DNA from 4 places in the Alicyclobacillus hesperidum subsp. aegles genome. Region 3 is predicted to be linked to each of the others. Evidence: riboswitches for the same ligand, from Rfam matches in the RefSeq annotation. Region 3 holds a riboswitch; each other region holds the start of a gene.

Region 1 (7,460 bases), on a different contig from region 3:
CCGTTCGGTCAGGCGTTGCTTGTCCGCACCGCTGCGCGTAATCGCAAACAGGAGCGGATCGCGTTCGACCAGAATTGAGAGATTCCCGCTGGTGGCAGGCAACCAACCCTTGTCAGAGGCGAAGCGCGCAAGTTCGATCACGCCCTGTGCCTGTTCACTGAATGTATGCATGAAGTGAAGCCTCCTTGTCGTCGATAGCTGCTACGATATCGTCGAACGTTGTAAAAGGCAGATGTGGAATGCCCCGCTCCTCTACCAATGCCAAAAGTTGCGCCCGCGCAAACACGAAGTCTGCCATTTGTGCCGCTTTAAAGTCTGTCACGCCATCCCCGATGACGATCACGCTGTCCCCTGGCTGGACAAGTTGCCGAATTACGCTCGGCTTACACAGTCCGCAACCACCCTCGCAAGCTGGATCACAAGGGTGCGACCACTGCACATGTAGCCGTCGGCCACTTGTATCGAGGTGGTTACAATAGATATCCACAGTCCCTGTGGAGAATTTGTGGATAACCGGCAACACGAAAAAGTCGAATCCGCCGCTAACTACGGACAGCTTCCACCCAAGTTGTGCACAGGTGTGGATGAATTGTGGAAAACCGTGCCGAACTCGTGTGTGATCCTGTGCAAACCGGGTAACCTCGTCATACTGATCCGAAGGAATCAGCTGGAACATCGCTTCGACGCCATCCTTCACGGTTCGTCGACCTTGCTTGACTGCCTCGATGATGGGCTGGCTTTCCTCAGGCACAAATCTTTCCATAATCGTAGTAATCATGTCGCGTTCTGAAATCGTTCCGTCAAAATCGCAAATTACGCGAACCGTCACGCCCGCACCCCCCACTTTGCAATGGCAGCGGCTAAAGCCGGCTTATCCTCAGCGGCATCTTGGAGTGGTACGCCCTCTTGTACAGCCGCGATCGCGTCAAAGAACGCCTGTCCACCCATGCTGGCGCCACCTGGATGGCCATGAATGCCACCGCCTGCATTGAGAATGAGGTCAATGCCAAAGTCCCGGTACAACTGCGGAACGAGTCCCGGGTAAATCCCTGCAGATGGTGCTGGTAGAACCTTGCGATGGACGCCGTCCTTACGCAGGTGCCCAAGTAACCGATCCGTGGCCTCGCCACCCAATGTCACGCTGCCATACATGGACGGGAAAATGCCCATGTCAGCCCCCGCCAATCGCATGAGTTGACCCAGCACGATATCTGCGGCGATACCGTAATTCGGCGACCCGTAGAGGGCGCCGGATACCGCCGGATGTGCAAGAATTGGTACAGAAACGTCGGGATCGCGAGCGAGATCGGCGAGGACGTCAAATCCGTAGGCAACGACGTTAAACAGGATGGCACCGGCGCCAAGGTCGGCCAGGCGTTTTGCCTTCTCGCGCAGCTGGTGCACAGGTCCCGTCAGGTTGACCGCATACGCCGTTTCCCGCCCGGTCTGTACTGCAATTTGACGCGCCTTCTCGCGATACGCCACAACGCGCTCGGCCGCCGTCGCATGTGCCTCACTGAAGAAAATCTCGTCGTCCTTGACGAGGTCGACGCCACCCGATGCTTGCTCGCCAAACTGGGCGACCAGTTCTTCCAGCGTAAGGCCCGCACAAGCTTTGAAAATACTCATCACGAACGGCCGCCCGAATACGCCATAGCGTTCGCGAACGCCGTTGACGCCGAATTTCGGCCCTGGATAGACACGCTCCCACGCTTCGGGCAAGGACAACCTCTCTAAGCGAATTTCGCCGTCCATCGAAAGCTTGCCAAACACAGTTGTCAGCAGAGACGCGAAGGTCGTGTCAAGATTCGCAACAGGGTAAGCAATATCGATTTCAGCAATCACATCGCCTGCTTCTGCCGCATCGACAACGCGAATGCCTTGTACCTGTCCACAATGAGCTGCCACCTGCTCCTTACGCAACGACGGCAGATCTGTCCACGTGCCAATTGTCAGCCCAATGGCGATACCCTCCGCACGGGCTGCAAGCCGATTTTCGCGATCGCGCAACCGATATGTGGCCACGATATAGCGCGAATCGCGATGCATATCTGTACTGGTAACATCGTTCATCTATGTACACCCCGTTCATCCAATCCACTCGTGTCAACCAAATTATCCACAAGGCTGTTGATGGCCCATTCGTCATTATACACAAGCGTTATGTTCATAGCACAGCACTTCTCCACAGCACACTGTGGATAACTGGGGATGAATTGTGGATAAAACCTGTGAGTATTGTGGACAAGTTCATTTGCAACCATGCAATATTTGCGTTAACGTAATAAGAGCAACGTTTGTTGCCACGCTGAATTCCCGAATGGGGAAGCGGGGGACCCATACCTGGGGTGAAACGCATTTGTCGCGTGGGGCGCCTTTCAGCCCTAACCCGTCAGCTAACCTCGCAAGCGTCATGAAAGGAGTGCTGTGCCCATGTTGTATACTGCAAGTCCCTTCTGTGTTGTCCTGCTCAAACCTTTCCACGAATCTTCAGCTGCAGATCCACCATCCAATCCCTGATCTTAAAGCCAAGCACTGTACGCCAACGCAAGGGTTCGCTTTTGGGCGCCCCATCGCCACGGGAAGATGCATACCTTTATATTTCGTGCCCAGAAAATTTCACGCCCAAAAATCTGAACACCAAGCGAAGCTGTTCATTTGCACGCGCTTGGGCTTCCCGTTGACATCTCTGTTGCCAAAAGAAGAAAGGGGATGGATGGTTTGTCTGCAAAAACCACCAACGTGGTAGAAGACGCGAAGTTTAGTCCGTTTCACCTAAAACTGACGATTTACTCTTCCGGCGGCCCATTTCTCGACGGATACATTCTCAGCATCATCGCGATCGCCCTGACCCAAATCACGCCCCAATTGCATTTGAATGCAATGTGGAGCGGTTTGATTGGCGCATCTGCGTTGATAGGCATCTTTATTGGCGGATTTCTCGGCTATGTGACCGACAAATTTGGCCGCCAATTGATGTATACCATCGACTTCATCTTGCTCATCGTCGCTTCCGTACTGCAGTTTTTCGTTCATAACGCCTGGGAGTTATTTGCCTTGCGCATCGTCCTTGGCATTTCCGTCGGTGCTGATTACCCGATTGCGACATCCCTGTTGACTGAATTTGCCCCGCGCCGCCATCGCGGTATGATGCTCGGCGTGACGTTGGTGGCATATTACGTGGGTTCGACGGTCGCCTATCTGGTGGGCCAGTGGATGCTCGCCATCGGCCCGGAGGCTTGGCGCTGGATCTTGGCTAGCAGTGCGGTTCCTGCCGTCATCTTGGTTCTCTTACGCATGGGTACACCTGAATCGCCGCGCTGGTTGCTGCAACAGGGGCGTAAGGATGAGGCCCTGCAGGTCTTACGGTCGGTATATGGACCGGAAGCCTCCTTGGCGGATATCGAGGTACCCGCAGAAAGCAAAGGCCGCACCAGTTACCTGAAGCTGTTCTCGCGTGCATACGTCAAACGAACTCTATACGTCGGCCTGTTCTACATGGCGGCCGTAGCACCGCTGTTCGCGATGCTGACGTTCGGCCCCGAAATGCTTACGTCCTACCACCTGTTCACGGGTGCATCAGGCTACGGCGCTGCCATCATCAGCGCATTGTTTCTCATTGGCTGTATTCCGGCTCTCTTTCTGGTCAACCGTTGGGGGCGGCGACGCCTTATCATCATCGCTTTCGCCGGGATGACTGTCGGCATTGCCCTTTTGGGCTTCTTCCCAAGCGGGCCACTGGCCATCATTCTATTGGGCTTTATCTTGTACGCGCTATTCTCAGGTGGCCCGAACGTGATGGAATGGCTTGCGCCTAACGAACTGTTTCCAACAGAGGTACGCGGCACCGCGGTCGGTATTACAACGTGTATCAGCCGGTTTGGCGCAGTATTCGGAACCTACTTGTTCCCCTGGGGTCTGTCGCGCTTTGGCATCGGACCCACGATGCTCGTTGGAGCGCTCGTGACCCTGGGCGGTCTCGTCGTCTGTATCCTGCTTGCACCGGAAACCACACAACAAACGCTCAACGAAGCCAGCGTTGCCGAGGTGGCGAGATCGCATCGACACAGCACAGCAGGGGCCAGACAATCGCAATCGGTTCGTCACATCTCGCGATAATCTGCAGATAGACAAACGTCTACACCAAATTTAAGATAGCGTTAGGTATGGGTGGCCCATCGGCCACCCTTGGTACTTGAAGGAGGAATGGTCGATGGCGGTCATCCGCATTCGTGACACTGGCACAGAGATCCGCGGCGAAGATGAAGTGCGTACGTTTCTCACCGCGAACGACGTGTACTACGATCACTGGGATGTCGAGGCAAAAATGCCTGCCCACCTGCAAAACAAGTTTGTCTTGACCGATGCAGAAAAGGACGAAATTCTCGCGGCCCTCAACGAAGACATCCAGGCGCTTAGTCAGAAACGAGGGTACGTCAAATGGGACGTAATTGCCCTGTCAGACAGCACGCCGAATATTGAAGACATGTTAAAGAAGTTTGAGCAGGTGCACACGCACACGGAGGATGAAGTGCGTGCCATCGCGGCTGGCAGCGGCATTTTCGTGATCAAAGGCAAGGATGGATACTTTGACGTCGTCCTGCAAGCAGGCGATGTGATCTCGGTGCCGGAAGGCAATCCGCACTTTTTCACATTGACAGACGAACGAAAAGTGGTCGCTGTACGACTGTTTATCGATCCCGCCGGCTGGGTTGCACACCCTTATGCCGATCCCGCTTTTCAGCAAGCGTGAGTATCCTTTATAAGAAGCAAAAAGCGACGGCCGAGATGGGCCGCCGCTTTTTGTTTTTCAGACGTCAGCAGGTTGCCGTTGCAACCGGAGCTGCCGGAACGAACAGGAAGAAGAGCACAAAGATGATGAGGAACACAACCGCCCAACGCGTATACCCACCGAAAACACCGTACATATATCGTCATCCTCCTTTGTCATGGTGGATTCGATATACGATATGTAAGCCGCTGGGCGGCGCCAAGGGCATTCGCCCGGTAGCCCGTATTTTGGGCGGATCGCCATCGGAGTAACTTACCTCAGTTCACACCAATGCCATACCATAATAACGAAACGATCTCCTCCGCGATGGTGTTCACATCGGCAGCAGCACCTAGCCTTTGCATGTGCCCCTTGCCAATGACCAACAGCGACAAATATGTGCGGGCGATGAACTCCGGGGATGCTTGGCGAATGCCACCTGCGTGCATCTCTTCTTCAAATGCACTGGCCAAGGCCTCCAGCAAACGCTCCTCTGCCAAGCGCAATTCCGCCAACTGTTCCGTCGACAATACGTCTTCACTGCCGCGCATAATAAAATTCATGTCCAAGGTGACGTCGATGCTTAGGCGAATACGGGTAAGCCTTTCGAGACGAGCATACAGCGGCTCTGAACTCTCAAGAATGGCAACGGTCCGCTGCCGCGAAATCTCCATAACATATAGCAACGAGCGCAGAAACAGTTCCGCTTTGGATGCATAGTAATAGTACAATACGGCCTTCGTCACTTCAGCCTGCCGCGCAACCTCACTCATGCTGACACTGTCAAAGCCAGATTTCATAAAGCATTTCGCGGCAACCTGCAGTATCCGGTCGGCAGTAGGCACATCCACCGAATCTGCCGGTGGTCGCCCAGGACGCCGTGACCGTGATTCCTCTTTTCGCACGCCACAGCCCTCCTATCCAACAGCCGTCCGATTCGCATACACATCAGTATAGCATGCCCAAAGCACACTCTGTGGTTAGCGCCATATAGACAGACAAATTAACCTTCCGGTATATTTAATTTCGGATCGATATCCTAGTTGCAAGGAGAGGATGTGTGTGGAAGGAATGGAGCACGCAAGTTACCTAGGTGTACTTGCTAAATGGACCACTGGACGAAGAAGCAAGTGGCTTACGCTTTTCATATGGATTTTCTGCACAGTGGTGGCGTCGTTGGCATTCCCAGCGGCAAACCGAGTAGAAAGCAACAATGCTTCCTATTTGCCAAATTCCGCGCCCAGTGTGCAAGCAGAACAACGGATAGAGAAGAATTTCCCTGCATCAACCGGGACACCGGCACTGGTGGTGTGGTATGACAGCCAAGGGCTCACAAACAAAGATATCGAAATCATCAAAAGCGTTTCCGAGAGGCTCGAGAGTCATCCGGTTGCTTCGCAGATCGCAGTACCGCCTCTTGCCTCCATGCCAGCAGCTGCCCTCGCGCCATGGATGTCTAAGGACAAAACGACTCTCGTATTACCGATCACGCTCAAAAGCAGCGCTACACAAGCGCAATTGCATCAAGCTGTGGTACAGATTCAACACGTTGTGGATGCCGCGGCAGGCAGTCGCGCTATCCAGGGCCCACTGAGCGGCGATGGACTTCACGTGCGAATTACCGGTCCGGCTGGCATCGCGGTCGATGCGGTCAGTTTATTTCAGCACGCGGATTTCGCTTTGCTTATGGCAACGACATTGCTCGTTCTGGCACTGCTTATCGTCATGTACCGTTCACCCATTCTCGCGTTTGTACCGCTGGTGACCGTCGGGATCGCATATGGGCTCATCAGCCCAATCCTCGGGGAGTTAGCCGCTCACCACTGGATTACCTTTGACGCGCAAACAACGTCCATCATGACAGTCCTACTGTTCGGAGCTGGCACAGACTATTGCCTGTTGATGGTCGCCCGGTACCGAGAACAATTGTATCAATCCGAAGACAAGTACAGTGCCATTCGCAAAGCTGTCGGCGGATCAGCCGGGGCCATTGCCATGAGTGGACTCACCGTCGCCCTCGCCCTCTTGTCACTGCTTTTCGCACGTTACCAGTCGTACCATGAATTTGCCGTTCCGTTTTGCTTGGCCATTGCCATCATAGCTCTCGCCGGCGTGACACTGTTGCCCGCCCTCCTTGCCATCCTGGGGCGTGTCGCGTTCTTTCCTTTCATACCGCGCCCAGACGCGGGTACCAAGGCCACGTCCCCTCGGCCATCGCGCGTTCGGCGCGGTGAGCCGGGCGCACTCAGTCGGTGGGTTGGGCACACGGTCACATCGCGATCAGGCATCGTCACGACCTTGGGCATGCTGATTTTAATCGGGCTCGGATTATTCACGTTTCAGATCCGAACGACGTACAGTCTCATCTCGTCGTTTCCACCATCAATGCCTTCTCGCGAAGGCTATGCCATTTTGTCGGAGCACTTTGCCAAAGGCGCACTCGCACCCGTCGAATTGCTCGTACCGAGCGATTCTGCACAGGCGGTAACCAAGGCACTCAAAGACGAACCGTACATCGACACGGCCTACGTTGCCGCAACCAATACACACAATCGCGTCGCGCTTGTCGACATCACGTTGGCAACGGACCCGTACAGCAATACAGCAATGGCCGATCTCGCCCGAATTCGCAGTGTCGCAGAGAAGGCATTGGACGCGCAATCAACCGATAGCGCAAAGCACCAGGTTT
Region 2 (7,460 bases), on a different contig from region 3:
CGTGAAACTGGTGCAAACGCGTCCGTCATCTATGTACCACCCGCGTTTGCGGCCGATGCAATCATGGAAGCGGTCGCCGCTGAACTTGACCTCGTCATCTGCATCACCGAAGGTATCCCAGTGTTGGATATGGTGAAGGTCAAGCGGTTCATGGAAGGAAAGCACACGCGGCTCATCGGGCCAAACTGTCCTGGTGTGATTACACCTGGTGAATGCAAAATCGGTATTATGCCAGGGTACATTCATACGCCAGGGAAGGTTGGCGTGGTCTCGCGTTCTGGTACCTTGACCTACGAAGCTGTATACCAATTGACGGTTCGCGGTATTGGCCAGTCTACTGCTGTTGGTATCGGTGGCGATCCGGTGAATGGGACCAATTTCGTCGACGTGTTAAAAATGTTTAATGATGATCCGAACACTGAAGCGGTCATCATGATTGGCGAGATTGGTGGTACAGCAGAAGAAGAGGCGGCGGAATGGATCCGGCAGAACATGAAAAAGCCCGTAGTTGGCTTTATCGCAGGTGCGACGGCGCCTCCTGGCCGGCGCATGGGGCATGCTGGTGCCATTGTCTCGGGCGGATCGGGTACGGCTGAATCCAAGATCGAGAAAATGAAAGAGTGCGGTATTCGCGTTGCACCGACGCCGTCGGAAATGGGCTCCACACTCTATACGTTGTTAGAGGAACGCGGGTTGTTGGAAGTCTGCAAAACCCATTAACGAAGTGCGACAAAAAGCCATCCGAGCGATATGCCTCGGGTGGCTTTTTTACGATCTGCAATCGACGCTTTCCATGTCGAATTCGACAATAAAGCTACGTCGATGACGGGAAGGTGTGGGTACTTGTGACGGAACGGGAACTGCGACTCTTCTGGGCGCTCTGCCCAGGATTGGCACCAGCCACATGGCGACGAATGCTACACGTGTTTGGCTCGGCTATATCATTTTCAAACGCGGATGAATCGGACTGGACCGAGTCTGTACGGTTGCATGCGCAAACCGTGCACCGCATGGTAGCATGGCGGGAATCGTCCCCCAACATCAGTATGTTGGAGAGTCGTCTCAGTGAACAGAACATTTCGTGTATCGTGCGCGGCGATGCAATTTATCCACAAAACCTTGAAGCTTTGTTTGATCCGCCCGAGGTGTTGTTTGCGCGGGGCAATGTTGATTTGCTCAGTTCTCTTGTGTCCGTCGCTGTGGTTGGGACGCGGCGCGCCACAGCTTATGGAGTGACCGCCACCAAGTGGATCGCAACGACGGTGGCGGAAGCCCGAGGCATAGTCGTTTCCGGTATGGCGTTGGGGATCGATGCCATTGGACATGAAGCAGCCCTTGCGGCAGGTGGAGCGACTGTCGCCGTTCTCGGTTCCGGCGTGGACGTGTGCTATCCACCATCTCATGCGAGACTTTATGCCGAGATTGGTGAGCGGGGACTACTTCTGAGCGAATATGCTCCAGGCTCCTTGGTACGTAAGCACCATTTTCCGGAGCGCAACCGCATCATTGCGGGTATATCCAATAGCACTGTCGTAGTACAAGCCGGCGAGCGTAGCGGCGCACTTGGCACGGCGGCCGTCGCACTTGATATTGGCCGCGATGTCTACGTCGTGCCGGGGCCCATCACCTCCCGCGCCAGTCGCGGATCGAACCAATTGTTATTCGACGGAGCCATCCCGCTGGTCGATCCGGCAATATTGCTTCAGGACCAATTTGGCATTGGAGACGCTACGACAACCGTGCGCAAACAAGTGCCAAAACATATAGCCCAAGTGTACGATAGGCTGGCTGAGGACGGTCCGCTTCGGGCGGGAGAATTGGCACTCTTATTGTCAATGCCCCCTGGGCACATCTATGCCACATTATTGGAACTTGAGGTGGAGCACCTGGTTGAAAAGCTGCCCGACGGTAGGTACCAGGTGATATTGTAAAATAGGATTCATTATGTATCCGTGTAAAAGAATCCCTTGTCTAAGCTGAAGACTTGCATATCACCCTAGCTTCATGGGGGTGATCGCAGTGTTCGGTCTCGATACGGCGCGTACTTGGATTCAGAGAAGCATACGATTGTGCAGCGTGTGTTTGACTTGTATGAGCGTTGCAATTGTACCTGCGCATTGCGTATACGGTGCGGAATTCGGCGACCGAGATCGAGTTTCGGTCACTCCACATGTGCTTACGATTGGCGACACTGATCCGCGTGTGTATTGGTTACATGAGCGGTTGGCCGAACTAGGGTATTTGCCCTTTACCTTTCATGATTTGGTCCCGACGGACAGATTGTATCGTGCAGGCTGGGGCTCGCCAAATATCGGGAGATTTACGTGGAAGTACGCAAACGTACCGGATACCTTACGGGAGCTATGGGACCCGTGTCGCTATAACGAGTTGACCCGAGGTGCAGTCATGACTTTTGAAATGGACCATGGCCTGCGGCCGGATGGATTTGCGGGCCCAGCCGTGTTTCGGGCTATTGCGCTCTCTTCGACGTGTGTCATCGGCACGTTCCGCCCGTATCGGTATGTATATGTCAAGCAGTCGATCCCGCAGACAGTTCGCGTATGGGAAAACGGATCCTGGATCTTCTCGGCCCCGTGTAGTACCGGCGTCGATGCAGCACCTACGCACGCAGGCACGCATGTGATTTACCTACGCAATCGGGAGCAAAGCATGGACGGTGTTGGACCAAGCGGGAAACCGTATCATGTCGACCATGTACCGTATGTAAGCTTTTTCTATCAGGGTGAAGCGCTGCATGGCCTTCCCAGATCTCGGTACGGTATCCCGCAAAGTGCGGGATGTGTGGAATTGGCCATTCACGACGCGAAACGGTTATGGGAGTTAACGGATTATGGCACGTTGGTAACGGTTGGTGATCCGCAAGAACAACACTAACATCCATCAAGTCACCATATATATCATGTGATGTAATACTTTTTATCTTACATACGCTATGTCCTTGCTGTTATACTCTTCGTCGTCAAATACTAAGCCGAGTCTCCAGATTGATTATCTGGGGTACGGGGGACTTCTTGGTTGTATGACCTTGGGGTGAATCGCCATCTGCGACGGGTGTCTCGTCACCCGAACCCGACAACTAACCCCGGAGGCAGAACGAGAGGATTTGGGCAGATTGCGTAAAAAACATTGGTTACTCGCAGCAGCGACGATGTGTCTGACCAGTGGATTCGGTGTTTCGACCGCGATGGCCGCGACCGTCAAGGTCGCACCAGGGCAATCGCTGTGGTCAATTGCTCATCGTGCTGGTATTTCTGTGCAAAGTATTGAAGCAGCGAATCCTGGTATGGATCCGATGAATCTACAGGTGGGTGCTACCGTGCAAGTTCCGAGCCCCACAGCGTACGTGGTCAAGCCAGGGGATACTTTGTTTACGGTTGGTCGACGTTATGGAGTCACTCTTAGTGCCATGCTGGCTGCGAATCCACAAGTCAATCCGCAAAATTTGCAAATCGGTTCGACGATCCGCGTTCCGATCACATCCGCTCAGACTACTCCTACGACAAATGGCACCAGACAAGCAAATCAGGCAGTCAATGCCCATGTTGCCGCACCCACATCCGATACTACAAGCAACTTATATTGGCTTGAACACGTGATTAACGCTGAAGCAGGCGGGGAATCTCTGCAAGCGCAAATTGCGGTAGGCGATGTCATTATGCATCGTATCGCAGCGGGTGGGTACGGGAACACGGTTCAGCAGGTCGTGTTCCAAGTGAGCAACGGCCACTACCAGTTTACGAGCGTTGCAAACGGATATATTTACACAGCACCAAACAGCTCCAGCATTACAGCAGCAGAGGACGTTCTACAAAAAGGACAAGACCTGGTTCCCGGTGCGCTGGTCTTTTACAATCCGGCCGAAACGCCAGCGGGCAGTTGGGTACGTCAGCAACCGGTGATTCGTCAGATTGGGAATTTGGTTTTTGCAAAGTGATACGTACATTTATTAGGGTGGAACACACTGATGTTTCCACCCTATTGAAGTTTTTGACCTGCTTTTGAAAGATCGACGTCGTTTGGCGACGCGATTGCTTGTCGAGCCATCTGTAGTATGCCCGCTAAACTGTGGGCACCTGCGATGAATCGTGCTGGATGACAAAACGTAGCGTCTGTGGTCCCACATGCCTCGGCGAGCTCCGCTCCTTCTTTTCCTGCCCAAGAGGCAGGAAGGGGCTTTCTCGCCTCGAAGCTGCGAGGGCTTTTCGGTACGACCTGTAGGCGATACTGTCCGGTTTTGTCTGGAAACACAACGTACAATACATTTGCCTGTGTGTCCAATTCCATTAAAGTCTCTGTCCATGGGCAGAACCTCGGAAGGACCATAAGAGCTGGCTCCGTTCGAGCTTGAAATGCTGTTTTGACAATCTCTACCGCATCGATTCGGCTAATTTCGTGACGTATGTAATTGTCGAGAATGACAGTCGCAAAGCGGACAGCACGTTCGAATGCCTCGTTTTCATCATCGGCCGCATTCCATGGCGGGTTGAAGGATCCTACTAATTCTGAAATGCCCTTAATACGGGTGTCTCTGTCGAGGTCTATGCCGTTGTCAATGGCGTCAATCGCTTGAATAAGTTTTTCATCAATATGTGTGTGCACGATGTTGCGGTTTCCCTCATCTTCGACACCGAAGCGCGAAATCAACGCAGCACCAAAGTCCCTCCAGATTAGCCCAGCGGATGCAAAGGGTAAACCATTTGCACGGTATACTTTGTCAACTGTGTGATGGTCATACGGTGAGCCGTTTACGTCGACAACAATATCACAGGTAGCGAGCGCTTGAGGTGAACGCGAGCGTACGACCTCCGCATCCGGATACAGTTGACGCAGAATTGCGACGGCGAACACTTCGTCCGCGTGAAATTTCCCGTGATGGGTGCCAATTTTCATTGCTGTTGACCACCTTTCGCTCATGCATCCAACACGGATGACACCGCGCATATGACTTCACGTTAACATCAATCGCTCGGCTGTACAACTGTTGTCCTGGTGTGTTCCGGACTCACCGCTCGCATTATAAATAATAGAAGAAATTCGACACGATTCACGATGGAAAACCGGTTGCAAATCGCGCAATATAAAAGTGGCCTTGTTTGCAAAGATTTTTGTTCCGGTGATAATATGGGTTGAACTAAGGAACGGCACTGCCAAGGCGTACGACGAACAGGAGGATATGCTGTGGCGGATTATTTGGTTATCGTCGAGTCGCCGGCCAAGGCAAAGACGATTGGTAAATATTTAGGAAGTCGATATACGGTTAAAGCCTCCATGGGACACGTACGGGATTTGCCTAAGTCGCAGTTGGGCGTCGATGTGGATCATGGATTTGAACCCAAATATATTACAATTCGCGGTAAAGGTGATGTGATCAAGACACTCCGCAACGCGAGTAAGAAGGTCAAAAAGGTGTTTCTCGCAGCCGACCCTGACCGTGAAGGGGAAGCCATCGCGTGGCATCTACAACACATCCTCGACTTGAATCCTGACGAAGACTGCCGCGTCGTGTTTCATGAAATCACAAAGGACGCCGTGCAGCAGGCTTTTAAACATCCTCGCAAAATTAACATGGACCTGGTAAACGCCCAGCAGACGCGACGGATCTTGGATCGCCTTGTCGGTTATCAGTTAAGTCCTTTACTGTGGCGTAAAGTCAAAAAAGGTTTGTCTGCAGGCCGTGTACAGTCGGTTGCCGTGCGCTTGATTGTCGATCGTGAAAATGAAATTCGGAAGTTTCAGCCGGAGGAATATTGGACCGTTGATGCCATCGCGAATGTGGGATCCAAAAAATTGATTTCGCGGTTCTATGGCTATGATCAAGAAAAGACGAGCCTACCCAATGAAGATGCTGTAAAAGAACTGTTGCGGCGCATGGACAATCAGGCATTGACTGTTCGTCGCGTCAAAAAGTCCGAACGTCGTCGCAATCCGGCCGCGCCGTTTACCACGAGCAGTTTGCAGCAGGAGGCCGCGCGGAAGTTGGGGTTTCGAGCGTATAAGACCATGTCGGTCGCACAACAGTTGTACGAGGGTCTTGATATCCCCGGTGAGGGAACCGTGGGTCTTATCACGTATATGCGTACTGACTCGACGCGTATTGCAGCGTCCGCACAAGAAGAGGCGAGAGCGTTTATTCAGGCGGAATATGGAGTGGATTATGTACCAGATAAACCGCGCCAATATGCCAAAAATGAAGATGCTCAAGATGCGCATGAGGGTATCCGTCCGACGTCTGTACATCGCCATCCGGACAAATTAAAGGATCACCTTTCGCGAGACCAGTATCGGCTTTATAAGTTAATTTGGGAACGTTTTATTGCGAGCCAGATGGCGTCTGCCATTTTGGATACGACAACCGTGGACTCTGAAATCAACGGTGCGTGGTTTCGCGCTACCGGATCGGTCGTCCGTTTCCCTGGTTTCATGGCCGTCTATATTGAAGGCAATGATGATGCAGACAGCGATGAAAATGGCAAACTGTTGCCTCCTGTCGAGGAAGGTGATGTGCTGACTGTCGCAGAGGTGCGCCCGGAGCAGCATTTCACCCAGCCACCGCCGCGGTACTCGGAGTCAAGCCTTGTCAAGGCGATGGAGGAACTTGGGATTGGTAGACCGAGCACATATGCTCCGACAATTGATACGATCCTGAAGCGCGGTTACGTCGTATTGGAGCAAAAGCGTTTCCTCCCAACCGAGTTAGGCGAGATTGTCGTGAATTTGCTGAAGGAAAACTTCAACCAATTAATTGACGTCGATTTTACAGCTAACATGGAACAAGAGCTTGACGCGGTCGAAGATGGTGAAGCGAACTGGGTTGCGTTGATTGATCACTTTTATCACGACTTCCAAAAGAATCTGGAGGAGGCGGAATCCTCGCTCGAACATGTCGAGATCAAGGATGAAGTTTCTGATGTGCCTTGCGATAAATGCGGGCGGATGATGGTATACAAAACCGGGCGGTATGGCAAGTTTCTTGCTTGCCCAGGCTTTCCCGAGTGCCGTAACACAAAACCAATTGTCAAGGAAGCAGGTGTCAATTGTCCTAAGTGTGGGAAGCCCTTACTCGAACGACGTGGTAAGACGAGAAAGGTATTTTACGGATGTAGTGGATATCCTGATTGTGACTACGTGTTGTGGCAGCGTCCAACTGGCCAATCCTGCCCGACATGTGGTCATCCGATGGTAGAAAGGCAGTCTAAGGGCAAGATCACGGTCGTTTGCAGTAACGAAAAAGCGCATCCGCACGCCCCAGCTTTTGCTGAAAGTGGTTCGCGGAAATCTTCTTAAAGACTCAGTTCGTAAGGAAGTGCTCACAATGAAGAAGGTTACTGTGATTGGTGCTGGTCTGGCTGGAACTGAAGCTGCTTGGCAGGCTGCGCAACGCGGTGTGCAGGTCGTTTTGTACGAAATGCGTCCGGTGCGTCAGACGCCGGCGCATCACA
Region 3 (7,460 bases):
GCCAGTTTGTTCAAGATGCCTCGCAGTTCGGGATGCGCCTTTAGCGTACTGTCTCGAACGATAGGGACCGCGTAATAAGGCGGGAAAAAGTGCCGATTGTCTTGTAACACTGTCAGATGATACTCAGGGATTTCCGGATCCGTCGAATAGCCATCGACGACATCCACCTTTTTGTCGATCAGGGCTTCGTATTTCAGCCCAACCTCCATGGTCTTCACCGATTTAAAGTGAGCGTCATACACCTTTTCCAATCCAGGCAAGCCGTCGGCGCGGCTGACGAAGTTCTGCTCCGAACCGAGCGTCAGCGACGGGGACTTGGCCGCAAGTTGGGAGAGCGTTGAAATGCCGAGGCGTTTCGCTTCGCTTGCGCGCATCACCATCGCATAGGTGTCGTTAAATCCAATCGGTTTTAACCAGGTGATATGATACTTCTGCTCAAACTGCTGCTTCACTTCGTCATAAGCCTTGTTTGGATCCTGGGTTACTTTGTCGTGCAGGATGTTGACCAGACCTGTTCCTGTGTATTCGACATACGCATCGACATCGCCATTTTTCATTGCGTTCCACAGCACATTCGTATCCAAGTTGTCTTTCATGACCACGTGCAGTTTCGGATCGTCGTGTTGGATCAACAACTTCAAGACATTCGCCATAATGAGCTGTTCCGTAAAGTTTTTGCCGCCGATGACAATCGTGTTGCTGTTACTGGCCCCGCCCGTTCCACAACCTGTAACGGCTGCGATCAGCGCCAACGAAATGGCGGAATAACTGGCGGTTCGCAGCTGGCGACGCCCTGAGAAAAACCCAAGTAGCGACCTTCCGTAACGCCCAAATCTACGCAAACCACTACCTCCCTAGCAGATAAACCCGTCTCTTCATCTCAGCCCTCTTGGCGTCATTCGCCGATCAATCCAGTGCAACAGTTGATCGAACACGATGGCAAGCAACGCTGCCGGAATCGCCCCAACCAGAATCAATGGCGGATCGATCATGTTGACGCCCCGCATGATTAAATCGCCGAGGCCGCCAGCGCCGATAAACGTCGCCAACGTCGCCACGCCAATCGTCAACACCGTGGCGGTGCGCAGCCCCGCCATCATGACGTTGCGCGCAAGCGGCAACTGAACGCGAAAGAGCGTTTGCCACTTCGTCATGCCCATGCCTCTTGCCGCCTCTATCAGACTCTGATCCACTTCCATGATCCCTGTGTACGTGTTTCGAACAATCGGCAGCAGAGCATAAAGTACGAGCGCGATCACGGCCGGCACCGTACCAATGCCGAACAACGGCACCATAAAGCCGAGCAACGCAAGGCTCGGAATCGTTTGAATGATGGACACCACCGTGAGCGCCACATTCGCCAAGCGGGGATGCCCCGTGATGTAGACGCCAAGCGGAATGGCAATGGCAGAAGCAATGAGAATGGAAAGGACGCTTAAGTAAATATGCTGGCCAAGCGCCGTCCCCAAGGCTCCCCAATTGCTGTTAAACGCTTGCCAAAGCGGCATCCTCATGCACCTCCCCGCCGGTCGGTGTCATCAGCTTCAGCACGCTACCACGAGTTACGGCGCCCAATAACCGCTCCTCGCCGTCGACCACCGGCAAAAATCCGTGACCGTCCGCCTGCAACAGCGCAATCACGTGTGCGACGTCCGTCCCCGGCTGAATGACAGGCACGCTGGCGTCCATCACCGTCGCCGCCGTCGCGCCTTCGTCGGCAAACGAGCCAAGCACGCGCATCGCATCGACGACCCCAAGATAACGGCCGCTGCGATCCGTCACAATCAACCCGTTCACTCTTCTGGTCCGCATCAACTGAATGCACTCGGCAATGCCCCGATGCGGGCGAACTGTGACAGCCTGCACGATGGCATCTTCGATTGTCGCCCGCGTCGCCGCCTGGGCAAACCGCTTTTCGCCGACAAATTGCCGGACGAAATCGTTCTTGGGGTGCCGCAAAATCTGTTCCGGTACATCTTGTTGAATGATCTTCCCGTGCTGCATAAGAACGATTTGGTCCGCAATCTTCAACGCTTCATCCATGTCGTGTGTGACGAAGACAATCGTCTTTTGAAGCTCTGCCTGCAGCTTTGCGATCTCGTCTTGTAATTGTTCGCGACTGATGGGATCTAACGCACTGAACGGCTCATCCATCAAAATGATCTCTGGGTCGGCCGCAAGCGCCCGTGCTACGCCAACGCGCTGCTGCTGGCCGCCGCTTAGTTCCTTCGGATAGCGCGAGGCAAACACTGCCGGATCCATCCCCATTAAATCCAACAGCTCATACGCCCGCTTTACGCACACATCCTTACGCTGTCCCTTCATGCGAGGCACCAAGCTGATGTTTTCTTCAATGGTCAGGTGCGGAAAAAGCCCAATCTGTTGAATGACGTAGCCAATTTCGCGCCGCAATTCCACGGGATCTATGCGCGAGATATCGACGCCATGGACAGAAACAGTCCCACTCGTGGGCTCAATCAAACGATTGATCATCTTTAAAGTGGTTGTTTTCCCACACCCGGACGGTCCAATCAACGTCACCAAGTTGCCTTTTTCGATGGACAGGTTCAGATCGTGAACGATACTTTTTCCACTAAAATCTTTGCAAACGGAAATAAATTCGATGGCCTTTGTCATATCCGCTCCTTCCCCAAAGCTGTCGAACAATCAGGCAGGAGATCTTCGTCACACGAGTGCTGAAATTAAGAAAGATGATTGATGCGGAAGATCCAAACACACACTTATTCGCCTACGAGGTTAGCTGACGGATTCGGCACCCTCGGCGCCTATGCAAACGAATTGGGCGTTCGCCTGCAATTCACCCCAATAATTGGTTCCCCCGTTCCTGCCAGCGGCAGGATTCGGCCCTTGATGTCATTTGGTTGGAGAAAGTGTGTATGGAGAGTAGTGTACCACAACGTGAATGAGTTGCAAGTACCGGTAGGCCACACCCAACAACGGGAAACCCAAACAGGAAATCCAGCAAACCATGTCGAATCTGACATAGGTCACGCTGATGGGACCTCTACTTGACATCTGCATCCGGCAGCCCAGGCTGCCCTATCCGAGGAGGATTTTCTATGCCACAACATCGCAAGGTCGCGATTGCCGCCTTCGCCGTTTTGGGCAGCGCCCTGGTATTGACAGGATGCGGTGGCCAAACGGCCACCAGCCCTGCGAATACGGCCACGCCGTCACCCTCGGCAAGTGGGGCAAACAATACGGCCGGAACGGAGAACAACACGAGCTCTAACCAATCCAACACAACAACCAACGGGACATCCAACAGCGGCAGCCAGAGTCCTGCCAACAACTCGTCGTCTGGCGGCAGCAACAACGACTCGTCCAACGGGACGGGCACCGTGAAAGTTTCCGGCAATTTCCCGTCCATCGTCACACAGGCGATGACCTCGCTTGGAACAAATGGATTCCCAGGCGCGGATGCGCCGACGTTCGTGCCTCAACCGACGTCGGGAGGCAATCCCTCGTACGACGCCCATGAGACGGTACCGACGACAAACGGCCCGCAATTTTTGGCCGGGTACCATGTGAGCTTCACAGCGGGCGGGCAAACCTATGCGTCTTACGAGATCGACCATTTTGCAAATACGCAGACGGCAATCCAGAACGTCAATACGTTCGCAAGCGCGCTTAAAGGCGGCAAGCCCGCGTCTGGCGGCAGTGGCATCGTTCTGCCGAACAACCAGTCGGCTGCGCTCTCATCAAGCGGTGGATCGACCGTCATTCACTGGACAAACGGCAGCTGGACGTGCCAGGTCGTCAACGAAAACACGTCGGTACCGCCGACGCCGATTGCGGACAAACTGGTCACACAGCTGGCCGCGTCGAGTCTGCCAAAGCCCGACGGAACGGGTCGAGTCATCGTCGATAACGCCAATCCTTCGGGAACGGACTTGACCGTCACGCTGGTCTGGAGTGCCAATGGCAACGTTTATCAGGTGCAGACAACCAGCTCTGCCTCGTCACCCATTACATCGGCCTTGCAAATGGCATCGTCCCTGCAGCCATATCCAGGCTGAGGCAGGTCTTGCGGCAGGAGCGACGTGCGACCCAGCTCCTGCCGTCAGCTTTCGGATTTGCGCCGAATGTGGTAGCGCATCCCCGCCGTCACGGCAAAAGCAAGGGTTCCGTCGACTCTGTCCACGGCAACTTCTCCATCCCCGTCCGTGGTCACTACAGCGTCATCTGCATCGGTAAGTCGCACGACGCAGCGTGCCAATCTCTCCGCGTCCAGTGCCACCGTGTGCCACCGACCACCTTCCCATGCAATGTCGATTGTATATCCGCCCCGGCAACGCAATCCGCGCACGCGCCCGCGCGGCCACGCATCCGGAAGCGCCGGCAGCACGTGTATCTCGCCTCGGTGCGATTGCACCAACATTTCCGCAATCCCTGCGATCACGCCAAAATTCCCGTCAATCTGAAAAGGTGGGTGCGCATCAAACAAATTGCGGTACACCCCGCCGCCCTCGCCATACGCGGTATCCTCGACCAACGTCAGCATCTTGCCAAGAAAGCGCCATGCCGCATTGCCCTCTCCCAAGCGTGCAAACAGACAGACTTTCCAGGCAAGGCTCCAGCCTGTGCCACCCTCACCGCGATCGATCAGCGATTTGCGCGCAGCGGCACGTAACTCCGCGCAATCGGGCCATGTCAACTGATATCCCGGATAGAGTGCATATAGATGCGATAGATGGCGGTGCTGAGGTTCTCCGTCCTGCCAGTCTTCCATCCACTCCTGCAGTCTGCCGTCGCGTCCGATGCGAAGGGGCCGTAATCGCTCCTGCCATGCGGCCCACTCAGCGCAGAGCTCGGCATCGACGCCAAGCGTCGACGCAGCCGCGATGCAGTGGGAAAACAGTTCCCGCATAAGCATCACGTCCATGGTCGAACTGGCGGAAACGGCGCCTTTCTGCCCATCTTGTGTGACAAAATGGTGTTCCGGTGACGTCGACGGAATGGCGAGGCCTCTGCCCGACGGATCGGATGCCAACCAATCAACGCAAAATAAAGCGGCGTCGCGCATTAACGGATAGGCGACGTCTCGTAAGAACGCGTGATCGCGCGAGAATAAATAGTGCTCCCAAAGATGTGCACACAGCCAAGGCCCGGCCATCGGCCACATCGACCAGGCCGGATCTCCCCGCCCGTCTCCCCCGGCGGCATGCGCCATCCGCCAAATGTCCGTGTTATGATGTGCCACCCAACCGCGGCACCCATATCGTTTCGCCACTTCACGGCCTGTCTGCGCCAATTCGCCAATCATGCGCAACAGTGGCTCATGGCATTCACCGACATTGCACACCTCGACAGGCCAGTAGTTCATCTCGGCATTGATGTTTAACGTGAGGTTGCTGCTCCACGGCGGGCGCGTCGCATCGTTCCAAATCCCCTGTAGATTCGCCGGCTGTGTGCCCGGCCGCGATGAGGCGATGAGCAAATAGCGCCCATAATGAAACAACAGTTCGACGAGCCTCTTGTCATGGACCCCATAGCGCGCAATCAGTTGGTCAGTAGGCAAATCGCGATAGCCTTCGTGCTCGTCAGGCAGTGGATCAGCCAAGACAAATTCGACGCGATCAAACAGCCTTTGGTGATCCGCCACGTGTCGAGACTTAAGCTCCGCAAATGGCGTCGTCCGCAAATCCGCAAGCCGCCGGCCGATGTTAGCGCTCACATCCAGTGCCTGATCCGGCCATTGTGCAAAGCCGCGAAAGTTGGTCCCTGCCCCAAGCAGCAAGGTCACTCGCGTCGCACCTTCGATCCGCAGCCCATTCCCGCACCAAGCGACCGTCCCGTCACATGCAGCGACAGTAATCCGCGCCGCAAACCGCATCGGTCGCGGATCATCAGGTGCGGCGTACTGAATAGGATGGTCATCGACTTCGTAGCTGGGCGTGACATGTATGGGCGCCTGGCCGGTGAGCGCGAGATCGCCCGCCATTTCCGCGATGGCATGGCGCAACTTGCTGCCCATGGAAAGCGTGAATGCCAGAGGCAATGGTCCATCCGCAGTCAAGTGAATGACCATCGCCCCATCTGGATGCGAGACAAACATCTCTCGCGTAAACTGCGTTCTGCCAATCCGATAGGAAACCGTCGCCACGGCGGTGCGCAAATCGAGGCTACGCCGGTAATCGTGCGTAAGATCTCCGTGCTCAAACACCAATTCCAGCCAGCCAAGAGGCAAATACGATTCGCTATACGGGCCGGACAGTCCCCTACTCGCCTCGTGGGCCTCTTGATAGCGGCCTGCCAAGACGAGCTCTCGCACCTGACGCAAGGTCTCCTCAGCCTTTCGCGGCACCGCTACTGCGCGGGGGTAGCCGGACCACAACGTGTCCTCGTTGAGATGAATCCGCTCGTGTTCAATGCCGCCAAACACCATTGCGCCCAAGCGGCCATTGCCGATAGGCAAGGCATCCGTCCATGCCACAGCTGGCTTGTCATACCACAGCGCGACAGATCTGTCGCCCATGGTTCATCACGCCCTTCCTGCCGCGGGCCGGCGCCGCCGTTTATGCTTTGCCATTGGCCGCAACAGCCAACGCACAAACGCCCACAGCCCGGCCGGTGCACCCATCAACATCAACCATTCAATCGGCACATTATAACGTTCAAATGCGAAGAAGACACAGAACAAGAGGGTGAAGTAAAGCAGGCTTACCCAGACGAGCAACAGTTGCAAACGCCGGCCTTTTGCAAACACCATGGCGACAACATGCCCAATGATGGACACATAGACCAGCCACCGCTGAAGACTGAACAACTGCACACCTTTCATACCAAAAATCGGAATTGGAAGATACGCGCGGAGCCATAAAATCTGCGGCTTCACCCATAGATACGTATGCCAAAACGACTGCGGATTCGTCTTTAACCATTCGCGGATGCGCTGTATTGCGACCTGCTTTTCTAAGGCAAACCACGGCAACTCATGCAATCGCTGCGGTCGAAGATTCGGGTGCTCGCGCAACAACTGATGCTCCACCGCACCTTCATTGGCCGGCGGCGGATAGCCCTGTCCCTGAAATGTGCCAAGTAGCAGCGGATTCCAACTGTCGTCCGTGAGCAAGACAAACTTGTGAAAGACCACCTCGTTGCGCACCCACCACGGCAACATGAAGGCAATGCCAATGGCTGCGGCAATACCGGCGTGGCGAACGAGCAAACGCCTTGGATAGCGCTTGGCGGCAAGGTACAGGATGCCGATGACAGCCCACAGCGCGACGTTTGGTCGCACATACATCGCCAGCATAAAGAAGATGGAAAGCCAAACGAGATCGCGCAGAGCTTTCGTCTCCTCCAACTTGAGCAAGTAATAGAAAGCCCAGGCGAACGTGGCCGTAAACAGTGGCTCTGTGAGAAACAAAGTATCGATTTCGACGCTCGGCGGATACAGGGCAATCGCAAGCGCAACGATGGCCGCAAAGGCCGGG
Region 4 (7,460 bases), on a different contig from region 3:
TGGAAATCCAATAATCCCCTCCTTCCCAAAATCGAACACCGTGCAATAGCACCACGGGGTCCCCCGATCCGGCCTCCCAAACGACTGTCTTGCCGTGACTCAGCTCAACAGTCCTCCGCTCAATGGTACGGATGTCATTCATGTAACCATGTCACCTCTTATCTCCAGATGGCAAACGTCATACCCACACCCGTACCGGCTGGTGAGCGATAGCCAGACACATATTCGAGATACTCAAGCTGCAGGTGTTCAACGGCTCCTGCGGCCGCGATCCAATTCAGAATTTCACCCGAAGCCCCCTCCAGCCGATCCCTGGGAAGCGCTTTCAAAATGCTTGCATCTTTATTTTGGAGTCCCCGGATGACCAGTTCATCCAAAGATTCATCCAACTTGAAATGACTCAAGCCTCCCGATCCGATCACGGCCACGCGCAGATCGGCATCCCATGATTCGATTGCCCTCCGCAGCGCCTGCCCGAACTCATAACAACGCGCCGGAGTCGGTTGATTCGGTTGAAAGAAGCAGTTAATAAAGACCGGTACCATTGGGATGTCTTGTGGCACCAACCTCCGTTTCACAAACGTGTACGCGTGTCCCAAAGACCGATCTCGCAGTTGCGTCCTGCTTTGTGCAACGTCAAACCCTTCTTCCGTCATGCGCAGCAAGATGTGCTTGCCCAAGTTGCTTTCGGTCCGGTAGCGCACAGGCTCATCCGTCGTGTGCCAGGCCCAGATCACAGGGCGAAGAGAAGGATGTAAGTCTTCCAAACGGTGTGGTAAATCGACGATTTCGTCTCCCCAGTACACGGCGAACGCCGGCTTCACCTCGTCCCAAAACAGTTCCTCTTGGTCGTCTCCGATGACGACGATGACATCAGGGCTTACTTGTGCAATCACCGTTTGTAAGTGGTCGATTGCCATTTGGCACTGCTCGTACTTACGTTGCCAAACCTCCGGCCGAAGTTGTGGTGCCAGGACGTTCGCGTACTGTAGCTCCCGCTGTTCATACTGTGTGTCCGGATTTTCGCGATCCCGCTGGGCATGCAAGGGCCACACCTCGGACGGACTACTTACTTGCGGGCTATGGGAGGAACCAACACCTAAGACGATTTTCGCCATCTTTAAACCTCCTGCGCGATGACCGCGATGATTTCTAGTTGAACGCGTGCACCCCGTCGCAACGGCCCGCAAATCGCGTGTCGTGCCGGTCTGGATGCCGGGTCAGGAAACATCTTGACCCACTCCTCATTGACCAGGGCTCGCATGTCGTCATCATCGACGTAGACCGTCATCTTGATGATGTCATCGGGCCTGCCTCCAGCATTGCGCATAAAGGCGGCGACGTTTTGAAACGCCAACTCCACCTGTCGCGACGGGTCGGGCGGAATTTGTTTTGTCGCGGGATCGACACCGGCAATCGCTGAGGAAAAAACGAATGGCCCTATCCTGGCCCCTTGCGGGATCGGCGTCTGACCGTGCGTAACACCTTCGATTTCAATACTTGTGCGCCGCATATACGAACACCCCCTAAGAACGAATCCACCTGTCACATGCTCCCTTGCCCCCAATCTATGCCCGTTTCGATCACGATATGAACCGACAATATTGTCAACAATCATCTATTAGCGTGAGTAGATTGCCAATTGCACCATTGATCTCATAAGGAATTGGGTTTACCGCCGTGATAACCTTTTACGTACAACTCACAAAAACAGCCGAATCCTGAATTTCAGGTACGGGGGACTGCAATACATGGGGTGAATCGCCATCCGGCACAGCCGGGGCGTAGGGACTGTTCTTCCACCGAACCCGTCAACTAACCTCGGAGGCTTTAGGAGGAATTTGATGTTCAAGAAGGCAATCTCCACCGTCGCTGCAACCATAACCACGCTCGCACTGGGATCGACGATAGCTATGGCAAGTGTAAATCTGCCGCCAGGGGTTTCGATCGATCACAACATTCGTCCGTTGGCCAGCGAAAACGCCTCGTATCAGGTAAAAACCAACGCTGTTCTCAGAGTGGCAGAAAGCAAACTTGGTACCCCGTACATTTGGGGGCATAACGAAGACCGAGGGCAATACGGGTTTGATTGTTCCAACTTTGTCGAGTACGTGTACCATCATGCGCTTGGCTATAAGTTCACCACGTCGTCCCGCATGCAGTATTACGAAGTGGGAATCAGGGAACCCAAGTCAAACTTGCAACCAGGCGATCTGCTCATTTTCGAGTATGGTAAACACGTTGGCATTTACGCAGGCAATGGCGAAATGATTCAGTGCGGCGGAGGGCTCGGAAAGGTTGGCTTCCTGAGCGTCAAACCGGGATCGTATTGGGGCAACCACCTTACAGCTGTAAGGAAAATGTACTAATCTACGAATCCCATGTTTCCCGCAAAGGGCTGCAGGTATCGACTGCCTGCAGCCCTTTGCCTTTTGGCTCGCGAATGTACTTTTGCGATGTATGTTTCGCCGCCTGCGATACATATTACAGACATGAACAGTTACCACTTATCTGGCTTTTGCATTGCGGCGGTTGTGAGTACATCGTTATGGTGGGGCGAAGCGCCGGCTACCGCAGGTGACTGCGTGCGACCCCACCATGTGTACCAGCGGACAGATATGTCCACACAGCCAAGTGCCATCACCGTGTTTGGCCGTGATTATGACATCCGCAAATATCGCAAGGAAAGCGATCTTTTTACGATCACGGCATACAACTTGGATCGCATTTCGACGGGTAAAGATCCCGGGGATCCTGGCTTTGGCATCACCGCAACCGGCACTTTTGCGAAAACGGGCCGAACGGTTGCCGTCGATCCTACTGTGATTCCGTATGGAAGCCTACTGTACATTGAGGGGGTGGGCTGGCGCATCGCCGAGGATACCGGCGGCGCCATTCGCGGACGTCACATCGACGTGCTGATGCCATCTAGGAGAAATGCCTTGCAGTTTGGAGTGAAGCAGTGCAAGGTCACGGTCTATATCCCGGACAATCTCACAGACGTGTGATTCACGCTGTGAGCCTGAGCCGTATCACTTGATGTATGCACGGATCGCATCGATAAAGGGGGAAAACTGGTTTGCGTAACGCACGACTGCTTGGCGAATCTCGGTCGGTGTGACCTGTGCGTGATCGCGAAGCAACTTCGTGCGTAGGTCGAAGATGCCCGTGAACGAATCGAACCATTGTGCGTCGACAACCTGTTCTTCGACCAAGACCTTCACAATGTCGGCGTAGCCGCCGGGGTCGCGCATGACCAAAGCATCGATGATAAGGGACGAGATGTCTGTCACGTACTCGACGCTTGTATGCAATGCGCGCTCGGCGGCAAGGCGCCAAGTCAAATCTTGCTCCCAAGCGTCACTTTGCTGGGATAGCGTCTGCAACCACGCTACTCGTTCGGAAAGCCCCGCTAACCACGTCTCAATCTGTTCCTTGTGAGCATCGGTGAGGAACATCCGACATCCTCCTTTCTAACCATCTCTGACGCGCAATGGGGAATAAATTCGAAAACATGTCGTCCTTCATCACTGGACTCACGGTGTCGTCCATTCTCACATCTGCGGGATTGATGGCTGGTCGTGGTATCCACACGTCCACAATTTCAGAACCCTGAGGTCTTGCAGCTACGTCGTAAACATCGGCTGTATACACCCACTTGAAGCCTTTTGTGCCTGTTGGCAATACAATGGTATATTCGGCCAGCCATGCGAGATGTTCCAATTTGAGCCCAGCCTCTTCCCAAGCCTCGCGGTGGGCCGCCTGCTCCGGCGTCTCGCCCGGCTCCACTTTGCCGCCGGGTAACTCCCAACCGCGTAGGGGATGGCGAACCCAGACGAGACTGTCAAAAGCAAATGCGAAAACGATGACCGAATGCGGAGGGTGAGCTGCCCTACGCTCAATATCCGTATGCAGATGGCGAGCAGGTTGCCAAGCGCTCGAATGCACCGCATTCACCACCATTTCCCAAAGGCAATTCCAATCGCGAGACCCAAGAAAGCCCCGACGATGATTTCGCTCGGTTCATGACCTAAGATCTCCTTAAGGCGCTCTCCTTCCTCTTGAACGGTTGCAGCCGACTCCCCACGTTGAGAAAATTCCATTGCAATTCGATTGAGAAGCACTGCGTGCTCGCCGGCATGTCGACGAATGCCACCGGCGTCGTACAACACGATGGCGGCAAAGACAACCGCAGTCGCAAAGACCGGGGATGAGGGACCCACGACAAACCACAAAGCGCTCGCCAACGCGACAACGCCGGCAGCATGTGAACTTGGCATGCCGCCCGCGTCCAGTAGCTTATGTATATCCCAGGCGCGCGTCGTAAGATAATGAATGGGAACTTTCAATATCTGTGTAAAGACGATGGCACAGATAGCCGCCATCAGCGCAGTATTGGCCCACAGCCCCAATAGGAAGTGCGGAACGTCTGACATCAACAGCGGCCCTCCTTGATAGGCAGGGCGCCGAACAACGGCGCCCGCTTGTACCCACCATCACTTTACCATTCTTGAATTTCCTTGACCACACTTTTGTCGAGTGCCTTGACAAGAGCCGTGATCAATTGGATAGCCTGGAAGTAGTCGTCCTCGTGCACAATGGCGTTGTGGCTGTGAATGTACCGTGTCGCAAAGCCGATGTTGACACTTGGGACGCCAATGCCGTGTAAGTGGAACGCCCCCGCGTCTGTTCCACCCCCACTCATGCTCTCCACTTGCACCGGGATCTTCTCCGTCGCCGCCGTATCGAGCACAAAATCGCGGAATCGGTTATTTGGAATCATCGAACCGTCGTAGATCATCAACAAAGGACCCTTGCCCGCATCGGCCAATTGCCCCCGTTGGTCACCATCAATGCCCGGTGTATCGCCAGCGATACCGACATCCACCGAGATCGCAATATCTGGATTGACCAGGTGCGCCAACGTGCGAGCACCGCGCAGGCCCACTTCTTCCTGCACAGTTGCACCTGCATAAAGCGTATTCGGATGAGATTGGCCCTGCAGTTCTTTAAGAACGCCAATCGCCGTCGCGCAGCCCAACCGATTGTCAAGAGCCTTCGACATATACATCTTAGGATTGCCCATTTGCGTAAACGGCGAATAAGGCACAATCGCGTCACCCGGACGCACGCCCAATTCTTCTGCGTGCTCTTTGCTCGTCGCACCGATGTCGATAAAAACGTCCTTGAGTTCGACGACCTTCTTGCGCTCTTCGGCTGGCAGGATGTGTGGAGGCTTCGAACCCGTCACACCCAGCAGATTGCCTTTGCGCGTTTGGACAATCACGCGCTGGGACAACACGACCTGCGACCACCAGCCTCCGATGGTCTGGAATTTCAAAAAGCCTTCCGGCGTGATGTGCGTTACCATGAATCCGATTTCGTCAAGGTGCCCGGCAACCAGAACTTTCGGGCCTGTAGCATCACCAGTTTTGACGCCGACGATCCCGCCAGAGCGGTCACGCAGGACTTGTTCCGACAAGGGTGCCAAGTGTTGTTCGAACAACTTACGCACACCCGACTCGTACCCGGAGATGCCATACGCATCACACAGTTCACGCAAAACGTCGATATGTGTCGCCATGTATGTATGCCTCCTTCTCGATGCCTAAGGCATCACGTATATGTTACCACAGTCCTCATCTGCGATCCGCCATTCCGATTGGCACCCATGTGCTTCGCGGAATACGCTGAAGCGATACGCAATCTATGCTCAAAGGAGAATGCAGGATGGTGCATCTTCAGCCTGTGTGGATCGACGAATATCCGTTTACGGCGACACACGTCGCCCTGCCAAAGACAAACTTGCTTGCAATCAGCAACTCGATTGGATACGCGATGTGCGGAGCACTGGATATCGCGCTTTTGCGCACACAACTTGCAAGCCGCGGTATCGTCGCTGTGCGCGCAACTGGCGTAAAGACCATATCCGAGTTGTTGGACGGCACCGTAGAAAGCTGCACGCAAGAAGCGGAAGCACTTGGCATCCTCTGCGGAATGCCAATTCGCGAAGCTTTGCGGCTGATGGGCGCCGCCGAGCAACAGCAGTCCACGCAGAACGGATAACCGTTCTGCGTGAAACAACTCCGTCGTTGAGATACCTTTGAACTTTTCCCCCATTCGTTTCGTCGTTTTCTTTCGAAAGAAAAAACGTTACGATAACAGCGATGGGTCCCTACTGGAGCCTTTGGTGCAGTTTGGATTCCAGCGTAGAACAGAACGGGGGATTGTGGTGTCGCATCTTCACCTCTTTATCGTGCAGCACGGTTTGCTAGCCATTTTTGTCTTGATGGCGCTCGAAAGTTGTTGCATTCCGATTCCTTCTGAGGTTGTCATGCCTCTCGCCGGATTTTTGGCATTTCGCCATCTCATTGGCTTTTGGCCAGCGCTCATTGTGGGCACGATAGCCAACCTTGTCGGGTCCCTGATTGCCTATGCCATTGGCGACTACGGCGGGCGGCCATTTGTCCTTCGCTACGGCCGCTATATCGGTTTGAACGCCCGCCACTTGGACAAGGCCGAACACTGGTTCAACCGCTTTGGCGAAGTAACCGTCTTTTTTGGACGCATGGTGCCCGCGGTCCGGACGTTTGTCTCGCTACCAGCCGGGTTTGCACGCATGCGCATGGGCCGCTTTATTGTGTTTTCCCTAATTGGATCGGCCATTTGGAATCTTGGCATGCTCTATGCGGGATACCAACTCAACAAAAATTGGCAAGTGTTTGCCGATCACGTCAAACCGTTCACGTATGTCGGCGCCGTCATTCTTGTCATCGCCGTAATCGCCTTTTGGGTGCGCCGAAAGTCGGGTCAGGGTCTCGAATAAACGATGGAGCGGGCGCGGCGTCCGAGCGACCCCGCGCTCTCTTCCAGCATTTCTTTAGGTAGAAACAGCCGATTCTCGCGACTGGGAACCAATGTACGGATCAATTTTGATGCCTGACTTAAGTCGACCATATCCCCATTTGCGCCGATGAGTGTGATACCTTGCCCTAAAACGTCGTATCCGGGAATGATACACTGACGCTGCGAAACGTAATAATCGGGATGAAAGCCCATTGCCTTTGCGGTAGTGCGCAAAGCCGCGAGATCGATCTGCGAGGTATCCTCCCGCACCACGGGTGCAAAAAGCTTACGATGCAAGAAACGCGTTGCGAGATCCCGTAGAATCGCATCGTCTGCCTCGGACCACAAATGGAATGCATAGACGAGCACCGCCTCGTCAAGCCGCACATAGGCCGCGACATCCGTCCCGGCAGGAGCGAGTACCCGCGCCAAGGCATCCGGCACCTCAACCCGACTTTCCTCGCTCATCAAATCCCGGACGCGCGTAAGAATTTTCTCGACCAACACATCGCTGCCAACCGTTACAGGATGTAAGTAAACTTGCACGTACATGAAGTAACGTGCCAGCAAATATTGCTCGACGGTATGTAGACTGGATGATTTTACATAAATGC

What was found. Region 3 has a riboswitch for cyclic di-AMP ahead of QMF38_RS10900 (betaine/proline/choline family ABC transporter ATP-binding protein). Riboswitches for the same ligand answer to the same signal wherever they lie in the genome.
Region 1: linked by a shared signal. The riboswitch ahead of QMF38_RS12780 (MFS transporter) and the one ahead of QMF38_RS10900 (betaine/proline/choline family ABC transporter ATP-binding protein) in region 3 are both predicted to bind cyclic di-AMP.
Region 2: linked by a shared signal. The riboswitch ahead of QMF38_RS02930 (LysM peptidoglycan-binding domain-containing protein) and the one ahead of QMF38_RS10900 (betaine/proline/choline family ABC transporter ATP-binding protein) in region 3 are both predicted to bind cyclic di-AMP.
Region 4: linked by a shared signal. The riboswitch ahead of QMF38_RS00725 (C40 family peptidase) and the one ahead of QMF38_RS10900 (betaine/proline/choline family ABC transporter ATP-binding protein) in region 3 are both predicted to bind cyclic di-AMP.

What each region holds. Positions count from the first base shown of each region.
Region 1 is NZ_BSBJ01000070.1:74,623-82,082, forward strand. Features, by position in the region: gene mtnB (methylthioribulose 1-phosphate dehydratase) at 1-171, opposite strand, end outside; gene QMF38_RS12770 (MtnX-like HAD-IB family phosphatase) at 155-829, opposite strand; gene QMF38_RS12775 (2,3-diketo-5-methylthiopentyl-1-phosphate enolase) at 826-2,073, opposite strand; cyclic di-AMP (ydaO/yuaA leader) riboswitch at 2,297-2,425, shown strand; gene QMF38_RS12780 (MFS transporter) at 2,713-4,119, shown strand; gene QMF38_RS12785 (1,2-dihydroxy-3-keto-5-methylthiopentene dioxygenase) at 4,214-4,753, shown strand; gene QMF38_RS12790 (TetR/AcrR family transcriptional regulator) at 5,050-5,676, opposite strand; gene QMF38_RS12795 (MMPL family transporter) at 5,828-7,460, shown strand, end outside.
Region 2 is NZ_BSBJ01000005.1:24,499-31,958, forward strand. Features, by position in the region: gene sucD (succinate--CoA ligase subunit alpha) at 1-720, shown strand, start outside; gene dprA (DNA-processing protein DprA) at 846-1,931, shown strand; gene QMF38_RS02925 (L,D-transpeptidase) at 2,092-2,895, shown strand; cyclic di-AMP (ydaO/yuaA leader) riboswitch at 2,981-3,126, shown strand; gene QMF38_RS02930 (LysM peptidoglycan-binding domain-containing protein) at 3,134-3,955, shown strand; gene QMF38_RS02935 (MYG1 family protein) at 3,997-4,911, opposite strand; gene topA (type I DNA topoisomerase) at 5,200-7,305, shown strand; gene trmFO (FADH(2)-oxidizing methylenetetrahydrofolate--tRNA-(uracil(54)-C(5))-methyltransferase TrmFO) at 7,334-7,460, shown strand, end outside.
Region 3 is NZ_BSBJ01000049.1:248,552-256,011, reverse strand. Features, by position in the region: gene QMF38_RS10910 (ABC transporter substrate-binding protein) at 1-842, opposite strand, end outside; gene QMF38_RS10905 (ABC transporter permease) at 876-1,508, opposite strand; gene QMF38_RS10900 (betaine/proline/choline family ABC transporter ATP-binding protein) at 1,486-2,637, opposite strand; cyclic di-AMP (ydaO/yuaA leader) riboswitch at 2,732-2,877, opposite strand; gene QMF38_RS10895 (hypothetical protein) at 3,081-4,040, shown strand; gene QMF38_RS10890 (glycoside hydrolase family 95 protein) at 4,085-6,499, opposite strand; gene QMF38_RS10885 (glycosyltransferase family 39 protein) at 6,506-7,460, opposite strand, start outside.
Region 4 is NZ_BSBJ01000001.1:127,744-135,203, reverse strand. Features, by position in the region: gene QMF38_RS00740 (alpha/beta fold hydrolase) at 1-142, opposite strand, end outside; gene QMF38_RS00735 (DODA-type extradiol aromatic ring-opening family dioxygenase) at 159-1,118, opposite strand; gene QMF38_RS00730 (RidA family protein) at 1,121-1,513, opposite strand; cyclic di-AMP (ydaO/yuaA leader) riboswitch at 1,703-1,845, shown strand; gene QMF38_RS00725 (C40 family peptidase) at 1,845-2,369, shown strand; gene QMF38_RS00720 (3D domain-containing protein) at 2,586-3,008, shown strand; gene QMF38_RS00715 (DUF86 domain-containing protein) at 3,033-3,458, opposite strand; gene QMF38_RS00710 (NUDIX domain-containing protein) at 3,424-3,948, opposite strand; gene QMF38_RS00705 (divergent PAP2 family protein) at 3,954-4,436, opposite strand; gene QMF38_RS00700 (M42 family metallopeptidase) at 4,502-5,584, opposite strand; gene QMF38_RS00695 (YunC family protein) at 5,731-6,066, shown strand; gene QMF38_RS00690 (DedA family protein) at 6,233-6,826, shown strand; gene QMF38_RS00685 (HD domain-containing protein) at 6,811-7,460, opposite strand, start outside.